Regions from separate parts of the Rhizobium sp. 21-4511-3d genome, predicted to be linked through region 3. Evidence: predicted binding sites of a transcription regulator. Region 3 holds the regulator's gene; each other region holds the start of a gene.
The links. Region 3 encodes LexA, which represses DNA repair genes until DNA is damaged. Its sites were predicted from a motif close to TGTTCNNNNTGTGTTCNG; they were not measured.
Positions count from the first base shown of each region.

Region 1: a site for LexA is predicted at 966-983, ahead of ACQZ5H_RS17735 (2'-5' RNA ligase family protein). Genes of this name have one in related genera too.
Region 2: a site for LexA is predicted at 2,163-2,180, ahead of ACQZ5H_RS22160 (DUF3072 domain-containing protein). Genes of this name have one in related genera too.
Region 4: a site for LexA is predicted at 3,361-3,378, ahead of ACQZ5H_RS20165 (ImuA family protein). Genes of this name have one in related genera too.

Region 1 is NZ_JBNWCF010000007.1:296,752-301,757, forward strand. Features, by position in the region: gene guaA (glutamine-hydrolyzing GMP synthase) at 1-283, shown strand, start outside; gene ACQZ5H_RS17730 (methylated-DNA--[protein]-cysteine S-methyltransferase) at 300-863, opposite strand; gene ACQZ5H_RS17735 (2'-5' RNA ligase family protein) at 1,049-1,669, shown strand; gene ACQZ5H_RS17740 (peptidase M14) at 1,744-2,805, shown strand; gene ACQZ5H_RS17745 (ArsC family reductase) at 2,808-3,158, shown strand; gene ybaK (Cys-tRNA(Pro) deacylase) at 3,161-3,634, shown strand; gene ACQZ5H_RS17755 (MarR family winged helix-turn-helix transcriptional regulator) at 3,631-4,071, opposite strand; gene ACQZ5H_RS17760 (glutathione S-transferase family protein) at 4,146-4,823, shown strand; gene ACQZ5H_RS17765 (aminopeptidase) at 4,923-5,006, shown strand, end outside.
Region 2 is NZ_JBNWCF010000010.1:198,333-203,338, reverse strand. Features, by position in the region: gene ACQZ5H_RS22170 (hypothetical protein) at 85-375, opposite strand; gene ACQZ5H_RS22165 (DUF3309 family protein) at 1,500-1,679, shown strand; gene ACQZ5H_RS22160 (DUF3072 domain-containing protein) at 1,924-2,139, opposite strand; gene ACQZ5H_RS22155 (DUF72 domain-containing protein) at 2,277-2,978, shown strand; gene ACQZ5H_RS22150 (J domain-containing protein) at 2,975-3,577, opposite strand; gene ACQZ5H_RS22145 (hypothetical protein) at 4,526-4,744, opposite strand; gene xth (exodeoxyribonuclease III) at 4,741-5,006, opposite strand, start outside.
Region 3 is NZ_JBNWCF010000001.1:982,411-987,416, forward strand. Features, by position in the region: gene ACQZ5H_RS05365 (ComEC/Rec2 family competence protein) at 1-2,147, shown strand, start outside; gene lexA (transcriptional repressor LexA) at 2,128-2,841, opposite strand; gene ACQZ5H_RS05375 (VOC family protein) at 3,046-3,924, shown strand; gene kdsA (3-deoxy-8-phosphooctulonate synthase) at 3,921-4,766, shown strand; gene eno (phosphopyruvate hydratase) at 4,931-5,006, shown strand, end outside.
Region 4 is NZ_JBNWCF010000009.1:109,601-114,606, forward strand. Features, by position in the region: gene leuD (3-isopropylmalate dehydratase small subunit) at 49-657, opposite strand; gene ACQZ5H_RS20140 (VOC family protein) at 794-1,213, opposite strand; gene ACQZ5H_RS20145 (hypothetical protein) at 1,340-1,573, opposite strand; gene ACQZ5H_RS20150 (HpcH/HpaI aldolase/citrate lyase family protein) at 1,685-2,587, shown strand; gene ACQZ5H_RS20155 (DUF1737 domain-containing protein) at 2,589-2,795, shown strand; gene ACQZ5H_RS20160 (metallopeptidase family protein) at 2,799-3,236, opposite strand; gene ACQZ5H_RS20165 (ImuA family protein) at 3,401-4,336, shown strand; gene ACQZ5H_RS20170 (Y-family DNA polymerase) at 4,377-5,006, shown strand, end outside.

The DNA.
Region 1 (5,006 bases), on a different contig from region 3:
CGACGAGATCCGCAAGGCCGGCCTCTACGACGCGATCTGGCAGGCATTCGCCGTGCTGCTGCCGGTCCAGACCGTCGGCGTCATGGGCGACGGCCGCACCTACGAATTCGTCTGCGCGCTGCGCGCCGTGACCTCGGTCGACGGCATGACGGCGGATTTCTATCACTACGATATGGAATTCCTCGGCCGCGCCGCGACCCGCATCATCAACGAAGTCCGCGGCATCAACCGCGTGGTCTACGACGTGACGAGCAAGCCGCCCGGCACGATCGAGTGGGAGTGATCCTCACTCCCACGGCCTAGAAGCCAAGCGACTGCTGGGCCGGCTCGGGCGGGCCCAGGTTGACGCCTTCGAGCTCCAGCATCCTTGCTTTCGAATTCGACCCGCCAGGGGCGGAGAAGCCGCCGAGCTTGCCGCCGGCTGCGAGCACCCGGTGGCAGGGGATGATGAGGGCGACCGGGTTTTTGGCCATGGCCTGACCGACGTCGCGGGCCGCTTCCGGGCCGCGGCCGAGCTCCTTGGCGAGCGTGCCATAGGTCGTCGTCCGGCCCCAGCCGACGCGGCGGGCGGCGGCATAGATTTCCCGGAAGAACTCGTGCTGATTGGACAGATCCACCACCACATCCGAGAAGTCCACGGTCTCTCCGGCGAAGTAGCGTTTGACGGACTCGATCGTCGCTGCGACCGCGGCTGGCGGATCGGCGCTCACGCCTGACGACAGGCGTCTTAGCAAGAGCTGCTCGGTCGAACTTTCAGTCTTTGTCGGCAGCTGGAAGCGGGTGATTCCGGCCGCATTCCAGGCGATGCCGCAATAGCCGCCAGCGGTCTTGAATATGCAGTAGTGATGCGTTGCCTCGCTCATGACGCAACCTCCATGATTGACTGTCCTCAAGATCGTATGCGCACAGCGGAGCTTCAACCCGTTTCTTGCCTGATGCACAGGGGTAGCGTTGGAGTGATTATTTGTTCTCTTTTTGTTCTTGTCAATCACCACCCGCCTTGCTAGCCTTTTGGCCTTCACGAGGAGGCGGCGAAGGCCGATTGACGATGAGAGCACAAAACCAGAGCGAATTCACGTTCGGACCACCGGCCAGTGAAATACCGCCAAGCCGCGCCGGTGGACCGGCGCACAAGCCCTGCAACGTCTATTTCGCTCTGCGCCCAGACGAGCGCGCCGCCGAACAGGCAAGGCGGCTGGCAGGCGAGCTGCGGCGCCGCTTCGGCTTGCGGGAGAGAGCGCGGCCGAAGCGGCTGCTCCATGTCTCGCTCTGCCATCTCGGCGAATGGGACGAGATTCCGCCGAGCATGCTTTTTGACGGGCTCGCGGCGGCAGCGGCCGTGCGGATGCGGCCTTTCAAGCTGACCTTTCGCCGTGCCGTCAGTTTCCGTCAGGGCAAGCCGGCGCTCGTGCTGCGGGCCGACGAAGGACGGCAGGAGATCCTTTCGCTGCATGCGCAGCTGGCGCTGGCGCTGATGAACCGTGGTGTCAGCGTTCGGGTTCAGCCGAAACTCGAGCCGCATATGACGCTGCTTTACGACTATCGCAGCGTGCCGGAAACGATCCTGGCCGAGCCGATCGCCTGGACGGCAAGGTCCTTCGTGCTGATCAACAGCCTCACCGGCGAGGGCCGGCATGTGGACATCGAGGAATGGCCGCTGCTGGGCTAGCCTCCATTGGCGCTTGCGCCGCGCCGGTGGAGTTGCTTAAAGCTCCTGCACAGAGAATTTGGGAGTGCTGAACAGTGGATATTCGAGAGATCATCATTCCCGGCGATACGCCGGGTATCGAGTGGCGCCTGCCGGTGCTGCATTTCAAGGGCAACGATCCGCAGGCACCGAAGATCTATCTGCAGGCAGCGCTTCATTCCAACGAACTGCCGGGAACGGCCGTGCTGCATTTTCTCTGCGGCAAGCTGCGCAAGGCCGAGAGCGAGGGACGGATCGCAAGCGACATCACCGTCGTGCCGCAGGCCAATCCGATCGGCGCCGCGCAGTCGCATTTCGGCGAGATGCAGGGCCGCTTCGACTTGGGCACCCGCACCAATTTCAATCGCGATTTCCCGCTGATTTCGCTGCGGGACCGCGCCGGCCTGATCGAAAACCTTGACCGCTACCGCGCCGCCGACCGCCTGAAGCGCGAGCTGATCCACATGGCGCTCGGCGCCGATCTGGTGCTCGACCTGCATTGCGATGACGAGTCGCTGCAATATGCCTATATCGACGAGGCCTTCTGGCCGGAGGCGAGCGATCTGGCGAGCGCGCTGTCGATGGATGCCGTGCTGCTGTCGGATGGCGAAAGCTCGGCCTTCGAGGAGGCTGTCGGCTTTGCTTGGAAATACGAAGTTCCCGGCGAGAAGCGCAGCCGTCTGCCCGGCAAGCTTTCCACCACGCTCGAGCTGCGCGGCCGCCGCGATGTCTATCCCGGCATGGCAAGCGCCGATGCCGATGGGCTCCACGCATTCCTCGCCGCGCGTGGCGCGGTGACGGGCGAAACAGAGCCGCTCGCCGCCTTTGCCGGTCCAGCTGCACCGCTCGACAATATCGAGATGATCCGCACGCCGGTGGCCGGCACCGTACTCTTCCACCGCAATATCGGCGAGACGGTTTCGACCGGCGACCTGCTGGCGACCATCGTGACGAAGCCCGGCATGGCGGATGGCGAAGTCGAAGTTCGCGCTCCGCAGGCTGGCCTGATCGTGACCCGGATTTCCGACCGCCTGGTGCGCCGCCGCGGCGACCTGATGAAGATTGCCTGCGAAGCTCCGAGCACGGCGCTGCGCAAGGCCGGAACGCTGGAAGACTGATCATGGCAACGACAATTTACGGCATCAAGAACTGCGACACGATGAAGAAGGCCCGCACCTGGCTCGACGAGCACGATGCAGCCTACGACTTCCACGACTACAAGGCCTCCGGCATCGACCGGGCGCATCTGGAAGCCTGGATCGACAAGGCCGGTTGGGAAACGGTGCTCAATCGCGCCGGAACGACCTTCCGCAAGCTGCCGGATGCTGAGCGCGAAAACCTCACGCGCGAGAAGGCCATTGCCCTGATGCTGGCGCAGCCGTCGATGATCAAGCGGCCCGTGCTGGAGCATGGCGGCAAGCTGCTGATCGGCTTCAAGCCTGAGGCCTATGCCGCGGAATTCGGACAGTAATCATGTCGAAGACGACGCGCGCCACGCAGGTTCTGGCAAAGTCCGTCGTGCAATTCACCGTGCATACCTATGACTACGACCCGAATGCCGAGCGCGTCGGCCTGCAGGCCGCAGAGGCGCTCGGCGAAGAGCCGCACCGCGTGCTGAAGACGTTGATGGCCGAAGTCGACGGCAAGCCCGTCTGCGTCGTTGTGCCGTCGGACCGAGAAGTCAGCATGAAGAAGCTTGCTGCCGCATTTGGCGGCAAGACTGCCAACATGATGAAGCCCGCCGATGCCGAGCGCCTGACCGGCTATCACGTCGGCGGCATCAGCCCTTTCGGCCAGAAGAAGCTTGTTCCCACCGCCTTCGAGGAAGCGGCGCTTGCCGAGCCGCTGGTTTACATGAATGGCGGGCAGCGCGGGCTGCAGGTGAGGCTTGCGCCGGCGGATGCCGTTAAGGCGCTCAACGCCAAAGCAGCTTCGCTGATCGCCTAGGCAAACCTCTTCAGAAGCCCCGAGATCGCGCCCGCAGAGGCATCGTCGAGCTTCGAGCCGACATGCCTGTCGATCGCCTTCCCATAGACGGTCCACATCCGTTCCCGAAGGGCGCGGCCGCTGTCCGTCACGGCAACCCATCTGCCGCGGCCATCGTCCGCAAATGTCTCGCGGATCACAAAGCCCTCGCGCTCGAGACGATCGATCAGACGGGAGAGATTATATTGCGCCAACAGCGTCCGCTCTTCGATTTCGAAGGGACGCAAGCGGCCATCCTGCGCACGAACGAGCTCCCACAGAACATCATACCACCCAAGCGGCGGCATCCCCGCCTTCTTCAGGTCGGCCTCGATTGCCTGCAGCAGTTTCTGCTGGGCGCGCATGATGCCGATCCAGGCTTGGGTGACGGCATCTGGTGGGATCGTTTCTCCGGACATGAATGTGATTACATCTATCTTGACGGAGGCGGCAACCCTATTTATATGCATTTGCATCTATTTTGGAGAATCCCATGCAGAAGCTTACCCTGATCTCCCATCATCTCTGCCCCTATGTGCAACGCGCGGCGATCGCGCTCGGCGAGAAAGGCGTGCCCTTCGAGCGGATACTGATCGACCTCGCCAACAAGCCGGACTGGTTCCTGAAGATCTCGCCGCTCGGCAAGGTTCCGCTGCTGGTCATAGAAGAGGACGGAGAAAAAGCGGTGCTCTTCGAGAGCGCGGCGATCTGCGAATATCTGGACGAGACGCAACCGGGTCCAAAGCTGCATCCCGCAGATGCGCTGTCGCGCGCCCGGCATCGTGGCTGGATGGAGTTCGGCTCCTCCATACTCGCCGATCTCTGGACCTATGAGACCACAAGCGATGCGGCGCAGCTTGAGGACAAACGCAAGATCATTGCCGGAAAGTTCCAGACGATCGAGGCAGAGCTTTCGGCGGGGCCATTCTTCACGGGAGAAGACTTCAGCCTCGTCGATGCTGTCTTTGCACCGATCTTCCGCTATTTCGACGTCTTCGACACGCTGGCGGAAAGCCATATCTTCGACGGGTTGCCGAAGGTTCAGGCGTGGCGGCGCGAACTTGCGCAGCGGCCGAGCGTGCGTGCGGCAGCCTCCCCGGATTATGCTCAGCGGCTGATGGCCTTTCTCGAAAAGCACCAATCCGTGCTGCTCCGGCGGGATGCCGCCTGAGCATTTGTTCCGGCGCGGCGAATCCGAAGCGTCGAGCTTCAATTTCGCCGCAAACGGGTCTAAGTCTGCTGCCTGCAATTCTATCAGGAGGTAGCGACCATGAACTTCATGCCACAGGGCCATTCCGTCGATCCGGTGAAGCTGGACAAGCTTGCGGAGGTGGCGGTGAAGGTGGGTCTGCAG
Region 2 (5,006 bases), on a different contig from region 3:
GCCGATGCAGTTGCAACTCCCGGCGGAGGCGTATCGCGGTCGATGATTGCTTGAGCCGAGGCGCCAATCCTGACGATGGGCAATTCACCGACTGTTGCGCTCGATCAGGCGATTGAGCTTGCCGTTGCCCCAGGAGTGATAAGATGCTCGAACCGGATTTCGGGGCTGCGGGGCAAGGCGGCGGTTGATGACGGACGAAAACAGCAGACGCTTGAGACGCGCATGGCCTCGGACGCCATGGCTGTACAAGTCGTGAAGCAGGGCGCGAATTTCGAACCATTCATCCTCTGATGAGATCGGCAGATCCTCCTCCAGCTCGCGCAGTATCTGGAGACAGGTTTCGCTCAACGGAGATTCTGTGCTTTCTTCCACCATGTTACAGGGACGATCCGCGCTCCAAGCTGGTAAGACACTTAAATTCGGTCAGACGTTTAAACGAAAATTGCAATTACGAAAAGCCCGCCGTACTTAAGGAGGCACCCCACAATGTCGGTTCTGCTGCTCAAGCCTCGCCGGCGAGGGTCTTGATCAATTCGAACAGGCTTTGTGATCATGACGAATGCTTATTCAGCGGGCCTGCCTCTTGGGGAGGCGGCGGGTCTTTGACTGCAAGAAGTGCAGCGTCGTGATCGTCAGTGTGGATATTTCTTCACCGAAAGGCACTACCGGAGTGGTCCCGGGTATGCCCGCAACTGCTGCAATCGGCCAACCCAATCCGGTCCGACCTAGTTCGTATTGTTGCACGTCCTGAAACACAATGGCCAGCTTCTCAGGCAGAGCGGCTGAGATATTTTCAGCATTCTTCTCCGGCTTTGCAAACGCGCGCCCACATCAACGTCGACCTGCGACGGGATGGAAGGCGGACGTCGTGACATGACGGATCGTTTCCGATGTGTGGTCTCGGTAGAGGACGCGTGGGATGCGAAGAGGCAATCCGACCGATCGGCGCGAATGTTCCTGCAAGCGCCGTAAGCGAAGAATGACACGAATGAAGGTGGTGAGCATTCTGTCGGTCTAGCCCGTCAAGCAGCGCCCCGGTATGCCGTCACTCGCTGCCGGGGTGTTGCGACGCAGTCTGAAAGCGGCAGGTGGGCTAGGCACTACCGCAATGGCCGCAACTGCCCCCGGCGGTCAAAGTCCTGCAAGTTGAGGACGTCGACCATCCGGTCGGCTTCTGGTCCGTCCAAGCAGTCGAGCGTGACGCCATGAAACTCTGCCGGCCATCCCGTAAATATGTCGATGACGGAATAATTCCGATCAAACGGGTTCTTCGAGATTTGGTAGCGTAAATGATCCATTGTGAAGACAAAATAACGTCGGTGCCACCGCGATCAAGAGGCTTGAGGGTCAGCTGCCACTCCTATCAGAACGGCTTTGTAAGGCGAGCCCGATTCGCTCGCGCATCAAGTTGGAGGCAACCTAGACATAAGGACTCTGGGCCCTAACTAACTGATTGCAGTGCCGTAATGGCAAAACTATCAATGACGAAGGATGCTCATATGACAACACTCATAATCATCATTGTTCTTATACTCCTCCTCGGCGGCGGCGGCGGCTACTACGCCCATGGCAGATATGGCGGGCGCGGCTTGGGGGGCGTGCTTGGCCTTGTCGTTGTCATCCTGTTGGTACTTTGGCTGCTTGGTGCGCTGCATGGAGGCGCTGCCCCGCCAGTGTGATCTGCCAGGTTGGGTGGCGGCAGAGGTCGCCACCCGCCCCATGCCTTGGACAATTCGATCGAGCAGAGGCGGCGCGCATGGCCCTAATGAGACCCGGCCGATGGCGATCGCGTTGAACTTCGATGTCATGACGGCTACGGCGGCGAGACCTCCAGAGCACGATAGTCGATCGTTGCCAATGCCGTTTGCACCCGACGCAAGTCAGCCGCGTCGAAAGCACCTTGTGCGCCGGCGCGCCCCTTCGTCATTCCAGGTCGAGTGAGCGGCGTAGGTCCTCGATCCGCTTGGAGGCCTTTGCTTTTGTCAGGTCTTCCGAGAAGGCGTCAGAGCGGTGGGCCTGCTCCGACAAGGTCTTGAGGTAGGAGCTTTGCGCCCCGGTCATTGGCTCGTCGCCACTCACCCAGTCGTCCGGGTCCTTCTGTGTGTTCGACGAACTGTCCGGTTTTGAATTTTCACGCATGCCGATCTCCTGAAAACTGAAGTCGTTCCCCAAACGTTCCGGAAGCGCGGTGGTTCCAATCTATGTTGGTTGGCGTGGAACCAGGCCCAGGTCTGCTCCGTTTCGCCTTGATGATTGTCAGCTGCGAGGACATCGATTTGCCGACCATCGCTACGGCAGGCTGGTCCATTCCAAAGAAAAACGCCGATCGGTTCGCTGAAGAAGGAAGCGCCCTGACACGATATGCTTCCATCTTCGACGGCGTAGAGATCAATTCGACCTTCTACCGCCGACACCGGCCGTCCACCTTCGCGCGATGGGTCGACGCAGTACCGGATGCATTCCTGTTCTCGGTAAAGCTTCCGAAGGAGGTCACTCACGAGCGAGCGATGAGAGACATCGCTGCGCCGTTCCAGACGTTCCTTGGCGATATCGCACCATTGGACAAAAAGCGCGGACCTCTTCTTTGCCAGCTGCCGCCGTCGCTTGCCTTTAATGCTGAGGTGCTCGCACCGGCCTTCAGGATAATGCGCGACGCCGATGATGGACCGGTTGTTGTTGAGGCACGACACGCGAGCTTTTCGTGCAGCGAGGCATTGGATCTATTAAAGACATATGCGATGGACCGTGTTCTTGCAGATCCTGCGCCGGTCTGGCCAGCAAACGATTTTGACAGGCGACCAAGATACATTCGTCTGCATGGCACGCCAAAAATTTACTGTTCAAGCTACAGCAAGGAGGAAATCCGTTCATTCTGCGATCTGCTGGCGTCGGACAGCTGGTGCGTTTTCGACAATACAGCTTCGGGCGCTGCAATCGAAAACGCAATGACGATGCGCCAGCTCCGCGAGCCATCCTAACAGAAGCCGCTGCCTTTGAGGATTCTATAGGCATTGATCGTGGCCCTAAGGCGATCCTCCGACTGCCGATCCCCGCTATTGGCGTCCGGATGGTCGAGTTTAAGCCGCTCTTTATATCGACGTCTTATGTCGTCTGCGGTGGCATCACGCGGGAGCGCGAGCGTGTCAAAGGCCTGGGCTTCAAGTGGCCTCAGCTTTCGCAACGAAATAGTGCCGGTCGGCTGGACGGCTTTTCCGCGCGCTTTCAGTGACTTTGCCGAACCCGAGGGTATCGACGAGGGCAGTGGCGTCTCCAAAGCCTGGTGATTTGTTCTGACGCCACGCGCCGGAATTCTGCCAGCGGCGGCGTCGAGCTGATATCTCGCGACGACGGGGTCTGATTTGCCTGGCGAGTAGTCGTAGCCCTTGCTGTACTGTCTCGAGTGTCCAGCGCAAAACATCAGGTAGAGCCCATCGGCGGCGCCCCCAACCGGTGCGCGGTGAGTGCCGGCGCTTTCGCACCCTTCCCACTGACACTTAGGGCCAGTCTGCTCCTGAGTTGCGCTGCGCCGTCCACTGCGTGTTGGCCGGATGCCAACGAAGATCTTATTATCGCTCATTGGACTGCTATATGGCGAACACTTTGTGCAGGGCAAGCGTGCGATCGATCATCGTATCCTGACGGCAACCTCGCGAGCCCTCAAGGCATAGTGTGACGGCGGTTCGGCCGGCAGTTACGACCTCGTCTCCCCCTTTGACCTCCGCTCTCGCGGCCGGCGGTGACGTTCTTGAACGCAAACGAGATTGCACCGGTCTGTTCGGGTGAAGGACCAGGTTCGAGCTCTCTTCACATCCCTGGCGTCCTCTCGTCGTGGATCATTGTGCTATGGACACTGAAAGACGGCGGGCTCGGCCGGAGAATGGATAAAAGAAAAGGCTCGTCGCATTCCGGTACGACGAGCCTTTGACATGCAGGGGTCTCGATCATCTTACTCTACTACCCCAGCTGACATAAAGTAACAGCTCTAAGCTGTAGGGCAATTCATCCGAAAGACGTAGTTCACCAACCGGTAGGTTGTAGCGGACCGGCCCTCCGAAGAGATCTCGCCCTTTGAACTGTAGGCCATCCTCAGCAACGCTCGGAGCAATTCTTGTCGTTCTCGCTGAGCAGCGGGCGCAGTCTGTGCTGACCGGTGTCCCATTCCCTGCTTCCAGAGCCTCCCGGCACTCGGTCTCCAATGCTCTTTTGCCGCAGTAATCTTTGATGAGGCCATGAACCATGGAGATTTCGTCAGGTTCAATCGGCTGCTTGCCGCGCCTGCCGAATGCTTGAAACATCCCATCGCCTAACCATGCCTATCAAGCGCGCAGACCATCGGCTGAGGAGACGCAGACGCAACGACATATCAAATGCGCGCGCCAGGAGGCGCGACGGTGATGAAGGCCCAGCTCTCCTGTCGAACAAGTGCCGTCAGGATTGGCGATATGGTAACACGTCGATGCGACCGTTGGACCCACTGCTGCACCGCAGCCGAGGCTTTGCGCGGTCGACAGCTGGCCGCCACGGTTCAATTCTTGTCAGCGGACGGCCAGTCGTTTGCAGGTTCCTCGACCACCGCACTGCCATCTTCCGCAGGGTCGGGGTCACGATCAAGCGCCATCCGCAGCTCATCGACCTCTTCGACGATCGCCCGCAAGACATCCTCATGCCTCGCTCCGGCAACCACGAAGGTGTCGACAAAATCTTCCAGCCGGTCGCGCAACCGCGCTCTCCATGTCTCGGTCATGATTTCCTCCTCTTCTTTACGATCTTGTCGCTGAGCTCGATCCATACGGGCGCGTGATCGCTTGTGTGGTCCCAACCGCGCACGTCTCTATCGACTTGCGCCGCCGACAGACGGTCCGCCGCCCCAGGGCTCAGGAGGACGTGGTCGATCCGAAGACCCGCATCACGGGCAAAAGCGTTTCGGAAGTAGTCCCAGAATGTATAGATGCGCTCGCCCGGGTAGAGATGGCGCAGGGCATCTGTCCAGCCCTGATCAACAAGAT
Region 3 (5,006 bases):
TTATACCGCTCTTCTTCATCGCGGTGCTGTTCACTCTCATGATCGTGACCGATCGGGCGCGGGAGGGGATGCGCGTCGTGATCGCCGCATTGACGTTGGTCGCGGCAGGCGTCGCGACTGCGCAATTCGAAACGTGGAGAGCCGAGACCATCCTGCTTGATTCCGCCGTGACGACGACGCTCACAGGACGGGTCGAGCGCCGGGAAAGCGACGGCCGCGGCGGCTGGCGCTACGTGCTGTCATTGCGCGCAACCGAAAACCCGGTGGTGAAACGCCCGCCCGCCCGGGTGACTGTCATCGCCCGCGGCGCCAAGTCCGAGTTCGAGACGGGAACCTGGGTGAAGGGCAGGGCGCGGCTGACGCCACCCTCCGGTCCGGCACTCCCCGGTCTCAACGACTTCTCGTTCTCATCCTATTTCGATCGCGTTGGCGCCAATGGGTTTTTCTATGGGGCGCCGGCGGCGGTGAGGCCGGGGGCCGCAGACGAGCATTCGCTGACCGACAGCGCCTTCGAGTGGCTCTACCGGTTGAGAAGCGGCATCGGCGATCGCATCAGGGGCATTTTGCCCGGCGATACTGGCGCTTTCGCTGCCGCGCTCGTGACCGACGAGCGGCGGGCGATTTCGGCAGAAACTACGGAGGCACTCCGGCAATCAGGCCTCGCGCATATCATCGCCATATCGGGCCTCAACATGGCGCTGTCTGCCGGCATCTTCTTCGTCGGGTTCCGCACGCTGCTCAGCCTGTTTCCGTCCGTCGCCCAGGCCTACCCGGTCAAGAAGATCGCGGCTGCCGGAGCGCTTGCGGCCGTCACCGCCTATTTCCTGATTTCCGGCTTCGCGGTTTCCGCCGAACGCGCCTTCATCATGATGGCGATCATGCTGACGGCGGTGTTCTTCGACCGGCCGTCGATCAGTTTGCGCAACGTGGCGCTCTCGGCGCTGATCATCATCGCCATCTCGCCCTCAGAAATCATGGGGCCGAGCTTTCAGATGTCCTTTGCCGCGACGCTGGCGCTGGTCGCCGGCTATGCGCTCTGGAAGGAGCGGCCGGCCCGCGACAAGCCCTTTGCGAAATTGCGCCTCGTCAGGCTCATGTCATCGGCGGCCGGCTTCTTCGGCGGCATCCTGCTCACCTCCGTCATCGGCGGTTTCTCGACGGCGCTGTTTTCGATCGAGCATTTTCACCGGCTGACGGCCTATGGCCTGCCTGCCAATCTCGCCGCCATGCCCGTCATCTCCTTCGTCATCATGCCGGCCGGGCTGTTTGCAATGCTGTTGATGCCGTTCGGGCTGGATGCCTGGGCCTGGCAGGTGGTCGGCTTCGGTCTCGATCTGGTGATCGCGATCGCCAAGACCGTCTCGTCCTGGGGAGGTGATATCGGCGTCGGCCGATTGCCTGCCTGGTATTTCCCGGCCGCGGTCGCGGGCTTCCTGTTACTGACCCTGCTGCGCACCCGGCTGAGGCATATCGGCACGGCAATCATGGCCCTGTCGACGCTTGTGGTCGTCATGCTTCCCGAGAAGCCGCCGCCGAAGATCGTCATTGCTGAGGACGGCAGCATGGCGGGGATCGTCGGTTCCAGCACAATCGCTACCAATCGCGAGCGCCCGCCGGGTTTCATCTTCGATCAGTGGAAACGGGCTCTGGTGCTGGACAGCCATCGCGAGCCGATCTTTATCACATCGGCATCGGCATCGACATCGGTCCCGACCGCGCCGCCGGGTGAAAGATTGAGGCTGACATCAGCGCAACAGCAGGAAGCGCAGAGCGCCATTGCGGCCAATGCCAGGGAAGAGCGGTTTTCCTGCGTAAAGAAAGCCTGGTGCACGGCAAAGCTGGAGAACGGCTCGGTGCTGACGGTCATCGACAATGCCGCTTACCTCGGCCCCGCCTGCGATGCATCCGATATCGTCGTCACACCGGTGCGCCTGCGGCTCGAAAGCTGCCGCTCTGGCGCACTGCTTTTTACCGGCGCTACTTTAAGAAAGACAGGCTCTGTCGAGTTGCGCTTCGATGGAGGCGCTGCAGCAGTCACCGCATCCTTCGAGGATCTCGATCGCCCCTGGACCCGCCACCGCGCCTATGATTGGCGCAGCGGCACTTTTGACGGTGATGAAATCGCCGTCAGTGATAGCGGCGGATAAGGCCGACAAGCTTGCCCTGAACCTTGACGCGGTCAGGCCCGAAGATACGCGTTTCGTAAGCCGGGTTGGCAGCTTCGAGTGCGATCGATGCGCCCTTGCGGCGGAAGCGCTTCAGCGTTGCTTCTTCATCGTCGACGAGGGCGACGACGATATCACCGGCATTGGCGGTATTGGTATTGCGGATGATCACCGTGTCGCCGTCGAAAATGCCGGCCTCGATCATCGAGTCGCCCTTGACTTCAAGAGCGTAGTGCTCGCCGTTTCCGAGCATGTCGGCGGGAACGGTGATGTCATGGGTGTTCTGCTGGATCGCGGAAATCGGCACACCGGCGGCGATGCGGCCCATGACAGGAACCGAGATCGAGCTGCTATTGTCTTCGTTCGCCGGCTTCGGCGGCGCGACGGGCTGCGGCTTGCCGAGGCTGCCTTCGATGACGCTTGGCGAGAAGCCGCGGCGCGGCTGGATGCTGGGGCTGTAGGCCTCGGGCAGCTTGATGACTTCCAGTGCGCGGGCGCGGTTCGGTAGGCGGCGAATGAAGCCGCGCTCTTCGAGCGCTGTGATCAGGCGATGAATGCCCGACTTAGAGGCGAGGTCGAGCGCATCCTTCATTTCGTCGAAGGACGGCGGTACGCCGGACTCCTTCATCCGCTCGTGAATGAAGAGGAGAAGCTCCTGTTGTTTGCGCGTCAGCATCGAAGTCTTTCCCCAGATTCGTGAAACAAAGCCAGAACGGACACTATATGTTCCATATGTGTTCCGCAAGTGCCTAAATATTGGTAAAACTTCCCATCATTTTTCGTCATTTTTGAAAGTTTCTTTGCCGGATTGGTTATCCGCGCTTGCGCTTTGCCCGGCGCGGCGTGCAAATCTCTGCCGGCTTCACCGGAGGGAACCGCCATGACGCATCCGCTCGATCATCTGGTACTGCCCGTCACCCATATCGATGTCGCCCGCGAGCGACTCGGCCGTCTCGGTTTCACCGTCGCTGCCAGTGGCCGCCATCCATTCGGAACGGAGAATGCCTGCGTCTTCCTCGCCGACAAGACCTATCTTGAGCCGCTCGGCATCGCGAGCCAGACGGAGTGCGATGCCGCCGCCGCCAAGGGCAACAGCTTTATCGCCCGCGACCAGGCCTTCCGCTTCCGCTGCGGCGATGATGGATTCTCGGCGGTCGTCTTCGGTACTGACGATGCCGATGCGGACAGGGCCGCCTATGATGGCGCGCAGCTGAGCGGCGGTGACATGGTGGAGTTCTCGCGCCCGATCGTCATGCCCGATGGAACGCAGGCGACCGGCGCCTTCAAGCTCGCCTTTGCCGCCGATCTGAGGGCGCCCGATGTCTTCTTCTTCGCCTGCCAGCGGATCAACGCCTTTCCGGCCGATCGCAAGGCGCTGGAGACTCATGCCAACGGCGTTCTCGGCATCGTCGAGATCGCGCTCAGCGCAGAGGAGCCCGATGCCTTCGCGTCGCTGTTGCAGACGGCAACCGGCGGCGTGGCGCCCGGTGAGGCCGCCTTCGGCCTTTCCTTCGCTCTCAGCAATGTCCGGATCGTCATCTATTCCGAAGAAGGGATGGAGGCCTATTTCGATGTCGAGCCGCTTGGCACCGATAACGGCCTGCGGGCGCGGGCAATCGTCTTTGCGGTCGCTGATCTGGCCGTGACAGCGGCGCATTTGGCTGCTAACGGGATCACCTACGTGAATATGAACAATCGTCTATTGGTGAAGCCGGCGCCGGGACAAGGCGCGATCTTCGCCTTCGAGGAGACCCAATGAGCAACACCAATGCAGAAGTCGCCGTCGGCGAAGGCGCTGGCCGCGTTACCTTTTCCAATGCCGGCAAGCTGTCGATCATCGCTGGCCCCTGTCAGATGGAAAGCCGCGAACATGCCTTCATGATCGCCGGTGTTCTGAGCGAACTCTGCAAGAAGCTCGGCATCGGCCTCGTCTACAAGTCTTCCTTCGACAAGGCCAACCGCACCTCGCTCTCGGCGCAGCGCGGCATCGGCCTCGACAAGTCGCTCGAAGTCTTCTCTGATCTGAAGAAGGAATTCGGCTTCCCGGTTCTGACGGACATTCATACCGAGGAGCAGTGTGCAGAGGTCGCAACCGTCGTCGACATCCTGCAGATCCCGGCCTTCCTCTCTCGCCAGACCGACCTTCTCGTTGCTGCGGCCAAGACCGGCCGCGCCGTCAACGTCAAGAAGGGCCAGTTCCTGGCTCCGTGGGACATGAAGAACGTTCTCGCCAAGCTCAATGAGACGGGCAACCCGAACATCCTGCTCTGCGAGCGCGGTGCTTCCTTCGGCTACAACACGCTGGTCTCCGACATGCGCTCGCTGCCGATCATGGCGGCCATGGGCGCGCCTGTGATCTTCGATGCCACGCATTCGGTGCAGCAGCCGGGCGGGCAGGGCGGATCGAGTGGCGGCCAGCGCGAATTCGTCGAGACCTTGGCGCGTGCGGCCGTCGCCGTCGGCGTTGCCGGCGTCTTCGTCGAGACGCATGAGGATCCTGACAATGCGCCGTCGGATGGCCCGAATATGGTCTATCTGAAGGACATGCCGCGGCTTCTCGAAAAGCTTCTGGCCTTCGATGCGATCGCAAAGTCGGCCTGACGTTCAAAAGGCTGACATGATCTTGTAATAGGCCACGCAGGTGGCCTGAAACGAAGGCATGTTAGGCGGCTCAAAAACGGCTGTGAAAACGCCATTGCAATCTGCGTGCCTTCGATTAAGACGATTTCAAACGATTTATCCACCCACCGAGCAGGAAGAAACCCATGACTGCAATTACCGATATCATCGCCCGCGAGATCCTCGATAGCCGTGGCAACCCCACCGTCGAAGTCGACGTCT
Region 4 (5,006 bases), on a different contig from region 3:
TAAAAAAGCCGGGCATTGCCCGGCTTTTTCGTCAGATGTTCTGATAACTCAGGCAGCCCAGGGGCGCGAAGCGGAATTCTTCTTTTCGAAGCTGTCGATCGCCGTGCCCTTTTCCATCGTGAGACCGATGTCGTCCAGGCCGTTCAGCAGGCAGTGGCGCTTGAAGGCGTCGAGGTCGAACTTGATCGAGCCACCGTCCGGGCCGGTGATCTCAAGGTTTTCGAGGTCGACGGTGAGGATGGCGTTGGAGCCGCGCGAAGCGTCGTCCATCAGCTTGTCGAGATCTTCCTGGCTGACCTTGATCGGCAGGATGCCGTTCTTGAAGCAGTTGTTGTAGAAGATGTCGGCGAAGCTGGTGGAGATCACGCAGCGGATGCCGAAATCGAGCAGTGCCCACGGGGCATGCTCGCGCGAAGAGCCGCAGCCGAAATTGTCGCCGGCGACGAGGATCTTGGCGTCGCGGTAGGCCGGCTTGTTCAGCACGAAATCGGCGTTCTCGGAACCGTCTTCATTGTAGCGGGCTTCGGCGAAGAGACCCTTGCCAAGGCCGGTGCGCTTGATGGTCTTCAGATAGTCCTTCGGAATGATCATGTCCGTGTCGACGTTGACGACGGGCAGGGGCGCGGCAACGCCGGTGAGCTTCACGAATTTATCCATGACCTAGGCTCCAAATTCAGCGGATGTACTTTCGTTGATCAGCATCTAGTCCAGTTTCCCGCCGAAATGAAGGAGAATCTTTCCAGAATGGCAGCTGCGCGGCGTTTCGCGCAGCCTGACCACTTTGCATAGGCGGCTATTTGGATGCTTCGTTCAGGCCCCAGACGACGCCGAAGGGGTCTCGCAGCTGGCCGTAGCGATCGCCCCAGAACATCAGCTCGATCGGCATGACGACTTCGGCGCCGGCGGCCACTGCGCGGTTCCACCAGGCATCGATGTCGTCGATGACGAGCTGGATCGCAAAGCCTTCGTGACCCTTGAAGGGATGGCCGTATTCCGGATAGGCATCCGACAGCATCAGCGAGCTGCCGTTGATATAGAGATGCACATGCATCGTCCGGCCCTTTTCGTCGGCCGGCACGACATATGCCTCTTCGGCGGCGAATGCCTTCTTGTAGAATTCTGCGGCCTTAAGCGCACCGTCGACTGTCAGATAGGGCAGCAGGCCATTCTTGACCGGCGGCATCTTGGCGGGTGCGGTTTCCATCGTGCTCATGTTCTTCCTCCGTCTCCTGATTTTGAAGGTCCGGCATCGGGGCCGTCCGCCTCAAGGACGTGAAGGTAGAGCGGGAGCCGACAGCTCCATAAAGAATTTTTCGCGAAGGCTTGGAAGCCGGTGCGATCAGAGATCGATGATGGTGCCGCGGCCGTCGTTCCAGATGCGCATTTCGCGCTGCTGCGTCTGGGCCTTGGCGCGCACCGGAGCCGGTTTCATCTTCAGCGACAGGGCGCGGCCAACCATCAGCACGGTCAGGATGCCGCCGACGGCGAGCGTGACCGAGAAGGTAAACAGCGCAAGAGCCACAAACACGGTGACGCCTGCCAGCATGAGGAAGATGGAACGGATATTCTGCATAATTCTAGACCTCTCTTCGAAAGGAATGTGGTCCTTGATTTCCCTCTGTGCAAGGCAAGCATGGCTTTTTGTTGTCTTGTCAGCCTTCACAAAGCTTGGCACACATTCGTGATGAGCCGAAATTCCCCTGCCCGTTCCCTGAGCCTGCACCGTTCGGTGCTCAGCGTTCCCGCCATCAATGCCCGCGCACTGGAAAAGACCTATGTGCTTGATTGCGATGCCGTCATCTTCGATCTGGAGGATTCCGTCGCGCCGGAGAAGAAGGATGAGGCGCGGGCAAACCTGAAGGCGTTCTTCGCCGGCCCGGCGCTTGCGGGCAAGGAGAGGATCATCCGCATCAATGCCCTATCCTCCGGTTTCGGCCTTGCCGATATGGAACTGGTGCGGGCTCTCGAGCCGGATGCGGTGCTGCTGCCAAAGGTGGACGAGCCGCAGGATGTGATGGCGATCAGCGACATGCTTGGCGATGCCGATGCCGCGGAAACGCTGCGGATCTGGGCGATGATCGAGACGCCGCGCGGCATCCTGAATTCGGCGGCGATCGCCGAGTTCGGGCGGACAGCCGGGTCGAGGCTCGATTGCTTCGTCGTGGGCTTGAACGACCTGCGCAAGGAAACCGGCGTTCTGCCGCAGCCGGGGCGCACTTATCTGGTGCCGTGGCTAATGCAGGTGATCCTGGCCGTCAGGGCCTATGGGCTCGATGCGATCGACAGCGTCTTCAACGATTTCAGGGATGTGGATGGCTTCGAGGCGGAATGCACCCATGCCCGCGCCATGGGTTTCGATGGCAAGATGCTGATCCATCCGGCGCAGATCGAAAGTGCAAACCGGCATTTCGGGCCTGACGACGCTGCCATTCGCGAGGCCGAAGAGATTATCGCTGCCTTTGCCGATCCTGCGACTGAAGGTCTCAACGTCATCAATTCAAACGGCCGGATGATCGAGCGCCTGCATCTTGTCCAGGCGGAAAGTCTGGTTCATAAATCCCGCCTCATTGCTGAACGGAAATCATGACATGAAGCTCTACCGCCTTCTGACCGGCCAGGACGATGCCGCATTCTGCCACCGCGTAACCGATGCCCTCAACAAGGGCTGGTCGCTGCAGGGCTCTCCCTCGGTCACCTTCAATGCCGAGACCAAGCAGGTCATTGCCGCCCAGGCGATCGTCAAGGACGTCGAAGGCAAGGACTACCACCCGGATATGAAGCTCTCCGAGCAGTAAGATTTACCGATCGGCCGCCTCTTCGGCGCTCGCCTCGATACGCTCCATGTCGTCATCGCTGAGGCCGAAATGATGGCCGATTTCGTGGATGAGGACATGGGTGATGATATCGCCGAGCGTTTCGTCGTTCTCGGCCCAGTAATCCAGGATCGGGCGGCGATAGAGGCGAATGCGGTTCGGCAGTTCGCCGGTTTCCATCGTGAACCGTTCCGAAATGCCCCTGCCCTCGAAAAGGCCGAGCAGGTCGAAGGGCGTTTCCAGCGCCATGTCCTCGAAAACGTCGTCATCCGGGAAATCTTCGATCTCGATCGTCAGATTGGCGGTAAGCGAACGGAATTCATCCGGCAGGTGGCTGTAGGCCTCCATCGCCAGGGATTCAAATGTGCTGAGCGTCGGAGCATGGCGATCGCGCCAATCCTCGCTCTGGTCTATGCGGGCCATCAAAAACCCCTTTCTCTGCCGCCCATATAGAACCTTTGTGAAGGATTTTCGAGTGTGGAATCAATGGCAGGAATAAATTCACAACAAACGGCTGTTGACTCTTCCGGCAAGCTCTGGAATCCATAAGAACATAACAGGAACAATTCTGATCTGGAGTGAACGTCATGGCACAGACGGCCGTGACGCGCGAGCGGCTTTTTGGGCTCCGCGAAACCATTGCAAAGCTTGAAGGAAAACCGGTGCCGGCGCTTGCGGCAGCCGAACAGGAGGCGCTGGGTAAGGGAAATGCACCGCGAAAGAGGGACGAGACACCACGGTTTTCCTTTGGCATTCCGGAGCTGGACGAGGCGCTCGAAGGTGGATTGCCGCTCGATGCACTGACAGAAATCCGCACGAAGATGTTTCTCGATGCTGGCAGCAGCAGCGGATTTGCGCTGGCGATCGCTGCAGCTTTGCAGCATCGGGCCGAGGAAAAAAATCCCGTCCTCTGGATCGCTGACAAGGTCGGCACGATCGAGGCAGGGGTGCCCTATGCCGTCGGGCTGAAGGATTTCGGATTGCGGCCGGAGCTTTTCCTGCATGCGAGCCCCAGAAAACTGGAGGATGCGCTCTGGCTTGCGGAAGCGGCGCTGGAAAGCGGCGCCTTCGTGACGACGATCCTGGAAATCCGCGGCAATCCGAAATCCTTCGGCCTTGCCGAGAGCCGGCGCTTTCACCTGCGGGCGAAATCGGCTGGTCGCTCCCTGCTGCTGCTGCGGCAATCAGGAGAGGAGGAGGCAAGTAGCGCACATTTCCGTTTTCTTGCCGGGCCCGCGCCTGCGCGGGAGCGGCCCCTGCCGGATGGTTCGATGCTGGGCGGTAGCATCGGCAATCCGGTCTTTCATCTCACCCTGGAGAAGAGCCGCAATCCGGCCCCCCTCTCCCTCTTCCTGGAGTGGAATCCCCATGACCGCCAGTTTCTCCATGTCGACCAACCAGCCGTTACTCGCTTTCCAGAGCAGCGGGCAGCGCATTCTGGCGCTGTACTTCCCACATCTTTCGACCGACAGGATCGCCCGAAAGCGGTGGGGCCTCTCGTGGCGTTCGAAAGGGCGTCCTGAGGCGGCTCCGATCGTCTGCTCTGGTCGCTCCGACAATACGATGCGGCTGACGGCGCTGGACGAGAAGGCGGAGAAACTCGGCCTCAAGAAGGGTCTCGGCGTCGCCGAAGCCCGCGCCATCCACCCGATCATCGATGTCGTGGAAGAAGATGCGCCAGCCGACAAACGCCTGCTCGAGGCCGTCGCCGACTGGTGTGACCGCTATACGCCTCTGGTCGCTCTCGACGGCAAGGACGGGCTCTTCCTCGACATAACCGGCTGCTCGCATCTCTTCGGTGGCGAGCGGGCGATGCTGAAGGATATCCTGTCGCGCCTTGCCGGCATGGGCTTCGATATCCGCGGCGCGATTTCCTCGTCACCGGGACTATCCTGGGCCGTCAGCCGTTTCGGCGAAGGCGGTGTGATTGCGGAGGACGAGGCGGAAGCGGTTCTCGAGCCCCTGCCGGTCACGGCGCTGCGGCTGGATGTATCTGTCATAGAGGCATTGCAAAAGCTCGGCCTGCGCTATGTCGGCGATCTCATGCAGGCGCCGCGCGCGCCGCTCACCCGCCGCTTTGGCGGCAGTGTTCTTTTGCGGCTCGATCAGGCATTGGGACACGATGAAGAACCGGTCTCTCCCCGTCTGCCGGTCGCCAGCCTGTCGGCCGAGCGCCGGCTTGTTGATCCCATT